Regions from separate parts of the Nocardiopsis sp. LDBS1602 genome, predicted to be linked through region 3. Evidence: riboswitches for the same ligand, from Rfam matches in the RefSeq annotation. Region 3 holds a riboswitch; each other region holds the start of a gene.
What was found. A riboswitch is a leader RNA that binds a small molecule or an ion and turns the genes downstream of it on or off. The one in region 3 is predicted to bind thiamine pyrophosphate.

Region 1: another riboswitch for thiamine pyrophosphate. It lies ahead of U9J66_RS21160 (ECF transporter S component); the one in region 3 lies ahead of thiO (glycine oxidase ThiO).
Region 2: another riboswitch for thiamine pyrophosphate. It lies ahead of U9J66_RS12210 (3-oxoacyl-ACP reductase); the one in region 3 lies ahead of thiO (glycine oxidase ThiO).

Annotation. Positions count from the first base shown of each region.
Region 1 is NZ_JAYLVW010000008.1:136,949-140,847, reverse strand. It holds gene U9J66_RS21165 (transglycosylase domain-containing protein) at 1-494, shown strand, start outside; TPP riboswitch at 614-721, shown strand; gene U9J66_RS21160 (ECF transporter S component) at 799-1,440, shown strand; gene U9J66_RS21155 (ABC transporter ATP-binding protein) at 1,444-2,970, shown strand; gene U9J66_RS21150 (energy-coupling factor transporter transmembrane component T family protein) at 3,006-3,770, shown strand; gene U9J66_RS21145 (enoyl-CoA hydratase/isomerase family protein) at 3,816-3,899, shown strand, end outside.
Region 2 is NZ_JAYLVW010000003.1:25,461-29,359, reverse strand. It holds gene U9J66_RS12215 (LLM class flavin-dependent oxidoreductase) at 1-583, opposite strand, end outside; gene U9J66_RS12210 (3-oxoacyl-ACP reductase) at 583-1,371, opposite strand; TPP riboswitch at 1,428-1,534, opposite strand; gene U9J66_RS12205 (MFS transporter) at 1,824-3,191, shown strand; gene U9J66_RS12200 (esterase/lipase family protein) at 3,261-3,899, opposite strand, start outside.
Region 3 is NZ_JAYLVW010000012.1:40,650-44,548, reverse strand. It holds gene pknB (Stk1 family PASTA domain-containing Ser/Thr kinase) at 1-504, opposite strand, end outside; gene U9J66_RS24160 (thiazole synthase) at 807-1,595, opposite strand; gene thiS (sulfur carrier protein ThiS) at 1,599-1,811, opposite strand; gene thiO (glycine oxidase ThiO) at 1,802-3,070, opposite strand; TPP riboswitch at 3,039-3,149, opposite strand; gene U9J66_RS24145 (Rv2175c family DNA-binding protein) at 3,268-3,627, shown strand; gene thiE (thiamine phosphate synthase) at 3,704-3,899, shown strand, end outside.

The DNA of each region.
Region 1 (3,899 bases), on a different contig from region 3:
ACGTGCGCGGTGGTGAGCAGAACCCGCTGCGCGGGGTGACCATCGGCGGACAGTACTTCGGCGTCGTCTACGGAGGGACCCTGCCCGGACCGATCTGGCAGGAGTCCATGCGCGGGGCGACGGAGGGGCTGCCCTCCGAGAGTTTCGCCGGTTCTCCCGGTTCCTTCGGGGACCCGACGGCGGAGCCGCCCGGACGGGAGAAGGACGACGACTCCGATGACGGGGGCGGAGCGGACGGCCCCGAGGACGCCGCCGGCTCCGCGGACTCCGAAGGTACGGAGAGCACGGAGAGCACGGAGGGTTCCGCGGACTCCGAAGGTACCGGCGGCGCCGAAGGTTCGGACGGCACCGGCGGCACGGGCGGTACCGAGGGCTCGGACGGTACCGGAGGCACGGGCGGCACCGAAGGCACCGGCGGCACGGACAGCACCGAAGGCACCGAAGGTTCCGGCGGTACCGAGGGCTCCGACACCGGGGAGGGGGCCGGCACCTGACCACCGGACCCGCTCGCGCGCGGTCCATGGTCCCGAGGTGGGCAGAGGCCTATATGTCGTGGTGAAAGGGGTATGGAGGGTCAAGAGCTCCGATATTTGCCTCATGGCGCATAATGGAGCCGAACCGACAGGGGAGCGCGGAAGCGCTGAGAGTGCGGCACCGGGCCGCAGACCCTTAGACACCTGATCCGGATCATGCCGGCGAAGGAAGTCGTGAGAACCCGCCATCGTGCGCGTGAGAACGCGTGATGGCGCTCTTGGCCGCATTCCCCTCCGTCGCTCCGACGAAGGGAACCCTCGGGTAATGAGTACCGAAGACAGGACCGGCACGACCGATGGCCGCGAGGTCGCGCGTGCCGGATTCCTCCAAGAGGTACGGGCCGGTCTCAAGAGCTGGCGCACCGTCGACATCGTCGTCGCCGCCGTGATCGGTGTGGCGGTCGGTGTCGTCTTCTGGCTGTGGAACATCGTCTGGTCGATCACGACGCCGCTGTTCGTGTTCTTCCCGCCCGGTCAGGCCGTCGTCTACGGCATGTGGCTGATCTCCGGCGTGCTCGGTGGTCTGATCGTCCGCAAGCCCGGCGCCGCCGTGCTCACCTCGATCGCGGCGGCCTCGGTCTCCGCGGTCCTGGGAACCCAGTGGGGGCTCGCGGTCATCCTCGACGGCACCCTCCAGGGGCTGCTGCCCGAACTGGTCTTCCTGGCGTTCGCCTACCGGCGTTGGAACATGGGCGTGGCCGTGCTCGCCGCGGCGTTCGCGGGCCTGTCCCCGGCCATCCGGGACAACATCGCCTACAACGTCACCTGGCCGCTCCACTACCAGATCACCTATGGGGTGATCGTGGTGATCAGCGCGGCCCTCATCGCGGGTGTGGGAGCCAGGCTCCTCACCACCGCCCTGGCGCGCGCCGGCGCCCTGGCCCCCTTCCCCTCGGCCAAGGGCTGACCCATGGGAGCGAGGAACGTGGGCGGCGCGCGTGTGGAGCTCTCCGGTTGGGGATGGCGGCACGCGGGCCGCGACACCCACGCCCTGCGCGGCGTGGACCTGGTCGTCGAACCCGGGGAGCGGATCCTGCTGCTGGGCGCCTCCGGCGCGGGCAAGAGCACCCTGCTCCACTCCCTGGCCGGGCTCACCGGCCCCGACAGCGCCATCAGCGGCGAGGAGGAGGGCCTGCTCCGTGTGGACGGAGAGCCCGCCGCCCGCGGTAGGGGTCGGGTCGGCCTGGTCGCCCAGGACCCCGAGACCCAGCTCGTGATGGCCCGGGCCGGAGACGACGTCGCGTTCGGTCTGGAGAACCTCGGTATCGAACGAGAGGCGATCCGGCCCCGGGTGGAGGGGGCCCTGGCGGACGTGGGCTTCCCCTACGGTCTGCGGCATTCCACCGGTGCCCTGTCCGGCGGAGAGAAGCAGCGACTGGTGATCGCCGGAGCGCTGGCCATGCGCCCTCGCCTGCTGCTGCTGGACGAGCCCACCGCCAACCTCGACCCGGCCGGGGCCGAGCTGGTCCGGTCCCTGCTCGCCCGTCTACTGGCCGAGACCGAGGCCACCCTCGTCCTGGTCGAACACCGGGTCGCCGAGGTCGTGGACCTGGTCGACCGGGTCGTGGTGGTGGAACCGGGCGGCGGGGTGATCGCAGACGGCGCCCCCGCCGAGATCTTCGCCGAACACGGGCGTTCCCTGGCCGCCCAGGGCGTGTGGATCCCCGGGAACGAACCCGCCCCCTCGCTCACGGCGGCCCCGGGAGGGGCACCGTTGATCGAGGCCGTGGACGTGACGGCGCGGACCCCCTTCCAGGTGGGGGTCCGCGTCGGCCCTCGCCGCACGGTCCTGGAGGGGGTGCGCGTCGCCCCCGAGGCCGGGACGGCGACCGCCCTGACCGGACCCAACGGAGCGGGAAAGTCGACCCTCCTCACCCTGCTGGCCGGGCTCTCCGGTCCCTACCGGGGGAGCGTCGAGCCTCGCGGGCCATTGGCCGAGGCCGACCGACGCCCCCTGGTGAAGTGGCCGGCCCGACGTCTGGCCCGACACGTGGGAACGGTCTTCCAACACGCGGAGGACCAGTTCGTCACCTCCACCGTGCTGGACGAGCTGCGTTTCGCGCCCTCGCGCGCGGGGATGGGCGAGGTCGAGATCGAGGCCTGGGTGGGCGAACTCATGGAGAGACTGCGCCTGACCCGGCTGGCCGACGTCCACCCGTACACGCTCTCCGGAGGAGAGAAACGGCGGCTCTCGGTGGCCACCGCGCTCAGTTCCGGGCCCTCGCACGCCCCCGACGTCCTCGTCCTGGACGAGCCCACCTTCGGGCAGGACACCCGTACCTGGACGGAGCTGGTGGAGCTGCTGGGCTCCCTGAGGTCGGAGGGGCGGGCCATCGTCATGGCCACCCACGACCGGCTGCTCCTGGAACATCTGGTGGACTCCCGTATCGGGGTCGCCGACGGTCGAGCCACCGTCTCGTCGAAGGAGGACGTGTGAGCACCGCCCGATCCGGCACCCGTACCGCGGAGACGATGGGAGGGGACACCCTCACCCTCGATGTTCCCGCCGAGGGCGGGGCCCGCTACTGGATGACCGGGCTCAACCCGGCCGCGAAACTGCTGGCGGCCCTGGCGATCGCCATCGGCCTGATCCCCGCCGTGGACGCCGTCACCGGAGGCCTGGTCCTGTTCGTGGTCCTGCTGACGGTCCCCTTCAGCGGTGTGGACCGTAGGACTCTGATGCTCCTGGGCGGGCCCTTTCTGCTGATGGGCCTCAGCAGCGGGACGGTCAACTACCTGTACGGCGAACAGGGGCTGGAAGGGGCCGTCGGCGCCGCGGTGCGCCTGCTGGCCATCGCGCTGCCCGGACTGTTGGCCGCGATCACCAGCGACCCCACGGAGATGTCGGACGGGCTCGTGCAACGGCTCAAGGTGCCCGAGCGCCCCGCCATGGGCGTCCTCGCCGCGCTGCGCCTGATCCCGCTCCTGGCCGACCAGTGGCGGACCATCACCCTGGCCCGCCGGGCGCGCGGTCTGGAGGCCGGGTACAACCCGTTCAACGTGGTGCGGCTGTTCTTCGGTCGACTCTTCGCTTTGCTGGTCCGCTCGATCAGGACAGGGACGCTGTTGGCCACCGCGATGGACGCGCGGGCCTTCGGCACGGGGCCGCGCACCCACGCCCGGATCAGTCACTGGAGGAGGGCGGACACCCTTCTGCTGGTGGGGACCGGGGCGCTCCTGATCGGCGCGTACGCCCTCTCCGCGCGCTTGGGCACCCTGGTGCTGCTCTTCTCCTGACCCGAGTGGTTAGGTGGCAACCGACACTGACGCCGAAGTGAAGAGGTGGAGAACGTGGGCGAGTTCGTTCGCGTGGAGGTCGACCCGGACAACCCCGCGGTGGCCGTCATCCGGATCGATCGACCCAAG
Region 2 (3,899 bases), on a different contig from region 3:
AGTGCTCCCCCTGGTGGTCGATGGGGCGGACCAGCTCGGGATCGGCGAAGACGCCGTCGCGGTCATGGCGCAGGGCGTCCTCGCCCCAGGAGTCCCACAGCCGCAGCACCACGTCCACGAACTCCTCGGCGCGGGCGTAGCGCTCCCCGTGCTCCGGCATCCTCTCGTAGCCGTGGTTGCGCGCTTCGGTGTCGAACATGGAGGTGACCACGTTCCACCCGATCCGACCGCCGGAGATGTGGTCGAGCGAGGCCAGCATGCGGGCGGCGTGGAAGGGGGTGTAGAAGGTGCTGGAGACGGTGCTGACCAGCCCGATCCGTTCCGTGGCCCGGCTCATCGCGGCCAGTGCGGTCAGGGGCTCGAGGAACCACCACGGCCCTTCGGCCACCTCGCCGGCGGCGTGGCCGTCGGCGAAGAAGACCGCGTCCAGGAGGCCCCGCTCGGCGGTGCGGGCCAGCTCCTCGTAGTAGCGGATGTCCCCGATCCGCTCGGCGGGGGAATCGGGGTGACGCCAGGCCGCCTTGTGGTGGCCGGAGCCGAAGATGAACAGGTTGATGTGCGCCTGACGTTCGATCTCGGACATCAGTCCATCACCAGCCCGCCGTCGACGACCAGGTTCTGTCCGGTGACCGACCGGGCCCAGGGGGAGGCGAAGAACAGGGCGGTGTCGGCGAACTCGGCCGGGGTGGTGACCCGGCGCAGCGGGGTGCCTGAGGCGATCAGGTCGAACACCTCCTCGGGGGTGGCCGAGCTGGCGTCGGTGGTGCGCAGCAGACCGCCCGAGATCATGTTGACGGTGATGCCGTCGGGGCCCAGGTCGTGGGCGAGGGTGCGGGTCAGGGAGAGCAGGGCCGCCTTGGCCGCGGTGTAGTCGTGGTAGGGCACGACCGGGTGCTGGAACAGGTTGGTGCCCACGTTGACGATCCGCCCTCCCCCGGCCCGGCGCATTCCGGGGAGGGCCGCCTGCACGGTGTTCAAGGCGCCCTGGACGGTCCCGCTGAACTGCCGGTCGAGGTCCTGCCACGTCAAGGTGTCGGCGTGCGGTCGAGCGTCGCCGTTGAAGGAGAAGTCGACGAGGGCGTTGTTGACGACGGTGGTGACGGGGGCGCCGAAGCGGCTCTCGGCCTCCTCCACCATCGCGGTGACCTGGTCGCGGTCACGCACATCGGCCCGGACCGCCAGGGCGGTGTCGGGGTGGGTCTCGGCCAGTTCGCGGGCGGCCTCGGCGCTGCTCCGGTGGTTGATCACCACACGAGCCCCTTCGCGCAGGAAGGCCCGGGCCAGATGGGAGCCCAGCCCGCGGGCTCCACCGGTGACGAGGACGACCTGTCGGTCGAGAGGGATCGCCTGTGCGGCTTCGGGGGAGGACATCGGTTCCCTTTCTGTCTGGCGGAGAAGGGAGCCGTGCACAGAGGAGTCACCGCCGGGGGCGGGTGAGTGGACATCCCTTCGCCGGCGTTACCCGGATCAGGTTCGACGGGTGTGATCTCAGCTCGGAACCCCTGTGCGGTCCGAAGCACCCCGTGTCACTGGTGCTCAAGGTAGTCCACCGTCCTTACGAGGACGTGGGGTGGGGTGCGGTACGGCGTCACGGAGTGCGTCGGAACCCGGACTTTCCGACCGACCGTTCGGTAAGGACATGTGTTCTCAACTGCGAAAGTAAGGCCCCGGTGTAGAAAGTGTCGTGCCTCACATGGCATGGTGTTCTGGGGCTCATGAGCATGTCGTCCGTTTTCCCCTTGTACGCCCCGAATACGCGGACGGCGCCTGCCGTGGCCCATCGACGGATCCGGCCCATGCCGGCAGAGAACTACGGAGCAGCAATGGCGACTTCCGACGCCACGACCCCCGAACCGGGTGCCCCTCTCGACCGAAGAGAGAAGCGCAAGGTCCTCGCCGGGACGATGGTCGGTACCACCATCGAGTGGTACGACTTCTTCATCTACGCCCAGGCCGCGGGCCTCGTACTCGCACCGCTCTTCCTGGAACCCCTGTCCGCCAGCAACCCGGGCGTCGCCCAGGTGCTCTCCTTCGCCACCATCGGCATCTCCTTCCTCTTCCGGCCGCTCGGCGCGATCGTCGCCGGCCACCTCGGCGACCGGTTCGGACGCAAGCGGATCCTGGTGGCGACCCTCGTCATGATGGGCGTGGCGACCTTCGTCATCGGCCTGCTGCCCACCTACGCGCAGATCGGCATGGCCGCCCCGATCCTGCTGATCCTGATGCGCATCATCCAGGGCTTCTCCGCCGGCGGCGAGTGGGGCGGGGCCGCCCTGATGTCGGTGGAACACGCTCCGGTGCACAAGAGGGGCTACTTCGGCGCCTACCCGCAGATCGGCGTCCCCTGCGGCATGATCCTCGCGACCTTCGTGGTCTGGGTCATCACCGCGATCATCGGTACCGACGCCTTCCTCGAGTGGGGCTGGCGCATCCCCTTCCTGCTGTCCGTCGTGCTGATCGTCGTCGGCCACCTCATCCGCAAGACGGTCGAGGAGTCCCCGGTCTTCAAGCACATGCAGGCGCGTCGGGCCAAGTCCTCCGCCCCGCTGGGCCGCCTGTTCCGCGAGAACACCCGTGAGGTCGTCCTCTCCGCGCTGATCTTCGTCTCCAACAACGCCGCGGGCTACCTCGTCATCGCCTTCCTCGCCACCTACGCCTCGAGGCCGGTCGAGGACATGGGGCTGGGGATGGAACGCGGCCCGGTCCTGCTGGCGACGACCCTGGCCTCCTTCGGCTGGCTGATCTCGACGCTGTACGGCGGATGGATCTGCGACCGGATCGGCCGGGTGCGGACCTTCCAGATCGGCTACGTGCTGCTCGCCGCCTGGGCGGTGCCGATGTGGTTCCTGGTCGACACCGGCGACGTCCTCCTGTACTTCGTGGGGGTCTTCGTCTTCACGCTGACCTTCGGCCTGAGCTACGGACCCCAGTCCGCCTTGTACGCGGAGATGTTCCCGGCGGAGGTCCGTTATTCGGGCGTCTCGATCGGCTACGCCCTCGGGGCGATCCTGGGCGGGGCCTTCGCCGCGATGATCGCCGAGCTGCTGCTGAACAGCTTCGGCGCCTCGTGGACCATCGGCGTGTACATCGTCGGGCTCTCCGTGATCTCCTTCGCCGCGGTCTCACTGGTGAAGGTCCAGGAGGGCCGGGACCTGCACGCGGACGAGGCCGACCCCGCCACCGCGGGGTAGGCCTCCGGTCGAGGACGGGGCGACGGTTCGTGGGAACGGACCGTCGCCCCGTCCCATGTCGGGGACGGGTCAGCCGACGACGCGACGGACGTGATCGATGACCTCGCCGTTCCACATCATCGAGATGTGCTCCACGCACCCGACCCGGATGTTGTCGGCCCCGGGCAGGGAGGTGCTCTCCGTGGGAGAGATGACGATGTCGCAGGGGGAACGCAGGGTCGTGTACCCGACCGGCCCGGGCGTGGGGTCGCCGGAGTTGAGGTCGGCGAGGAAGTCCGACCCGTGCCTCATCTCGGCGCAAGGGGTGATCGGCGATGGGCACAGGTTCGCGATGTCGGTCCCGTTGTTGGGGCCGCCGATGGAGATCCACTGGTCGACGGTCTCCGTGCCGCCGAGGTTCTTGATGTAGTAGCGCGAGGACAGGCCGCCCATGGAGTGGGTCACCAGGTGCACGCGGTCGACACCGTGCTCGCCGCGCACCTCGTCGATCCGCTCCGAGAGCCGTTCCGCGATGGTGGTGTTGGAACGGGCCCAGTCGTAGGAGAAGACGTGCAGCCGGTCCTCCGGGTAGCCGGAGTCGACGAGGGCGGCCCGCATGTCGTCCCACTGGCCGCCCTTGCCCATGAACCCGTGGACGAAGACGACGGGGGTGTGGGAGTCGGCGCCGGCGGGGGCGGCCTGGAGGGACATTCCGAGGGCGAGGACGAA
Region 3 (3,899 bases):
CTGCTCGACGGCGCGGGCCAGACCGAAGTCGGCGACCTTCACCCGGCCGTCCTCGGTGATGAGGACGTTCTCGGGCTTGACGTCGCGGTGCACCATGCCCGCCTGATGGGCGGCGCCCAGCGCGGCCAGGACCGGGGCCATGAAGTTCAGGGCCTGCCGGGGGGCCAGCCTGCCCTGCTCCTTGAGGAGGTCGCGCAGGGTCCGGCCCGGGACGTACTCCATGGCCAGGAACACGTGTCCCTGATCCTCGCCCTGATCGAAGACCTGCACCACGTTGGGGTGGGAGAGCTTGGCGACCGAGTGCGCCTCGTTGATGAAGCGCTGGACGAAGGAGGGGTCCTGGGCCAGAGAGGGATGCATGACCTTCAAGGCCAGTCTGCGGTCCAGTCTCAGGTCGTGGGCGACGTACACCGTCGCCATGCCGCCACCGGCGATCCTTGACTCGACGAAGTAGCGACGGTCCAGTGTCGCGCCTACAAGCGGGTCGGAATTCGTCATGTCCACGGCGGAGTTGTGTCCTTGCTGCGGGGAGCGCGGGAGATCGCGGCCGGTGGCGCGTACCCGACACCAGGTATCGAACCGACACGATAGCGGAATCCGGCGTCGGTTCTGCCCCGCGGTTCACGGTCGCGGCGTCCCCGGTCCGTGTCGCACAAGGTCGTTCCGTGTGCGGTCGAGGGAGTTCGCGCCTGGGCGGTTCTGATGGGAGCGGCGCCCTCCAAAGGGCCGCCGTACCCCACCACGGTAGGGGACGAGCGCAAACCGTCCGTCGGGCCGACGATCCACGCCGGCCCGACGCACGGGTGTCAGACCACGTCGGGGCTGGAGGCCAACGCGTGACGGCGGACCGGGATACGGCCGGCCAGACGCGCGCCCCGCCCGGCCCGGACGGCGTCGCGCATCGCGGTCGCCATACGGACGGGGTCCTGAGCGCGGGTCACGGCAGTGGCCAACAACACCGCGTCGCATCCCAGTTCCATCGCCAGGGCCGCGTCGCTGGCGGTACCGATGCCCGCGTCGACGATCACCGGGACCCGGGCCTGCTCGACGATCAGTTCGAGGTTGTGCGGGTTGCGGATGCCCAGGCCCGAACCGATCGGCGCGGCCAACGGCATGACGGCGGCGCACCCCACCTGCTCCAGTCGACGGGCCAGGATCGGGTCGTCGTTGGTGTAGGGCAGGACGGTGAACCCCTCGTCCACGAGGGTCTCGGCGGCGTCCAGCAGCTCCACCGGGTCGGGCAGCAGGGTGTGCTCGTCGGCCACCACCTCCAGCTTGACCCAGTCGGTCTCCAGGGCCTCACGGCCCAACCGGGCGGTGCGCACGGCCTCGACGGCGGTGAAGCAGCCGGCGGTGTTGGGCAGCGGCCGGATCGCGTTGCGCTCCAGGACGTCCCACACCGAACCACGGGTACCGGGGGTGACCCTGCGCATGGCCACGGTGGTGAGCTCGGTCCCCGAGGCGAGCAGGGCCTCCTCCAGGACCTCCAGGGAGGGGGCGCCGCCGGTGCCGGTGATGAGCCGGGAACCGAAGGAGACCCCGTCGATGACGAGGGGATCGTCGATCGTGGTGGGGGCGTCGAGGGTGTCGGTCATGGTTCAGCCTCCCTGCACGGCGGTCAGGACGTCCACACGGTCTCCGGGGGACAGGGCGGTCTCGGCCCAGGCGGTACGGCGCACGACCTCGTCGTTGACGGCGACCGCGATCCCGCCGGGGATCCGCCCCTCCCCGGCCGAGGTCAGGTCGCGCACGACCGTCTCGACCGTGGCGGCCTCGCTCTGGCGGCTCTCGCCGTTGATGATCAGTTCCACTGTTCCTCCCACGTCGTCGGCTTCTCCCGCGTGTCACCGCCGGGCACGGCTCGGTCGGCGGCGAACCGGCGCGCGTACTCGGGCAGCGTGCCGGTGGTGAGCGCCTCGGCCATGACCTCTCCGGTCACGGGGGCCAGGAGCACCCCGTGGCGGAAGTGGCCGGAGGCCAGGTGCAGTCCCGGGACCCTCGTGGGGCCCAGGAGGGGTTCGTTGTCGGGGGATCCGGGGCGCAGGCCCACGCAGGTCTCGGTGATCTCCAGTTCGCCCACCCCGGGGACCAGCTCTCGGGCGTCCCGCAGTACCTGCCAGAGTCCCCCCGCGGTCAGGGCGGTGTCGTGGCCCAGTTCCTCCTGGGTGGCGCCCACGATCACCTCGCCGTCGGCGCGTGGCACCAGGTAGACGGGGAATCCGCGGACCAGGCCGCGCACGGTGCGCTCCACGATGGGCGGTTCTCCGGCGCGCACGCGGGCGCGCAGCAACTGTCCCTTGACCGGGCGCAGCGGCGGCACCACCGGCGCGGGCAGCGTGATCCGGTCGCCCCAGCAGCCCGCGGCCAGGACGACCTGGTGCGCCGGAAGGACGGGACCGTCGATCGGACGTACCCCGAGGCGGGCCCCGTCAGGGCCCGGGGAGGAGACCTCCGCCACGGTCCCGGAGACCTCGCGCACCCCCGCGCGCCTCCCGGCCTCGGCCAGGGCCCGGAGGAGGAGCCGGGGGTCGAGGGAGTGGTCCTCGGGAGCCAGGACACCGCCGCGCACGGAAGGCGCCAGCATGGGCTCCAACCTGCGGCACTCACGGCCGCCCAGCCGTTCGGTGGCGATCCCCAGCCGTTCCTGGAGGGCGTGCAGATCGTGCAGGACGGACAGGTCGTCCCGGTCGAAGGCGACCAGCAGGGTGCCGGTGCGGCGATGACCCACCGATCGGCCGCTCGCGGCCTCCACCTCGGCGACGAAGTCGTCGTACATCCGCGCGGAGCGCAGGCCCAGGGCCATCAGCTCCTCCTCGCCGAACACCGCCTCGGTGGCGGGGGTCAGCATGCCCGCGGCGACGGTCGAGGCGGCACGCGCGTGGGACGGTTCGTCCACCGGATCGGGCTCGACCAGCGTGACGTCCAGGCCCTGTTGGGCGGCCCGCCACGCGGTGACGCGGCCGATGACGCCACCGCCCACCACGACCACGGTATTGGTAGGACGAATCCTCGTGTCGGGGGTTTCCTCGAAAGTACGCACGGTGCGTTCCTCCACTCCCTTCGCCGGCATGATCCGGATCAGGTTCGTGCGGTCGGAGACGGGCAGTCTCCCTCTCAGCCGGGTCCACCCGGCTCCCGCGGGACGTGTCTGTTCGGTACCCCATCCTAGGACAGGCCCTTCGAAGGGGGCGCGTCGGGACCTCGGCCAGGTCACCCGGCACGGCCGGGACGGTCCGCGTGGCCGGCCGTGTGTGGCAGATTGGGAGGGTGACACAAAGCGACCGTGAAATCGACGAACTGGTCGGCGACTGGCTGACCCTGCGAGAGGCCGCCCGGCCGCTGGGCGTGAGCCCCAACCGGATCAAGACGCTCATCCGCGAGAAGCGGCTGATGGGTCTGGTCCGGGGCGGAGAACTCTCCATCCCCGCCGCCTTCCTGGACGGGGAGGACCTGGTCAAGGGGCTGCCCGGCACCATCGTGCTGCTCACCGACGCCGGGTTCTCCACGGAGGAGGCCCTGCGCTGGCTGTTCACCCCGGACGACACCCTGCCCGGAACCCCGATCCAGGCCATGCGCGAGAACCGGGGCACCGAGGTGCGGCGCCGCGCCCAGAGCCTGGCCTTCTGAGGCGGGTCCGGGGCCCGGGGCGCTCCGCACGGGGGTGCCCTCGGGTCCCCGATCTCCGGGCCCTAAGGTGGACGGTGTGAGGACCAGCCACGGAACCAGCCTGCGCGAGCGCCTGGACGCATCGCTTCTGTACCTGTGCACCGACGCCCGGACCGGGCGCGGCGATCTCGCGGAGTTCACCGACGCCGCCCTGGCCGGAGGTGTGGACATCGTCCAACTCCGGGACAAGGGTCTGGAGGCCCGTGAGGAGCTCGCGGCCCTGGAGATCATGC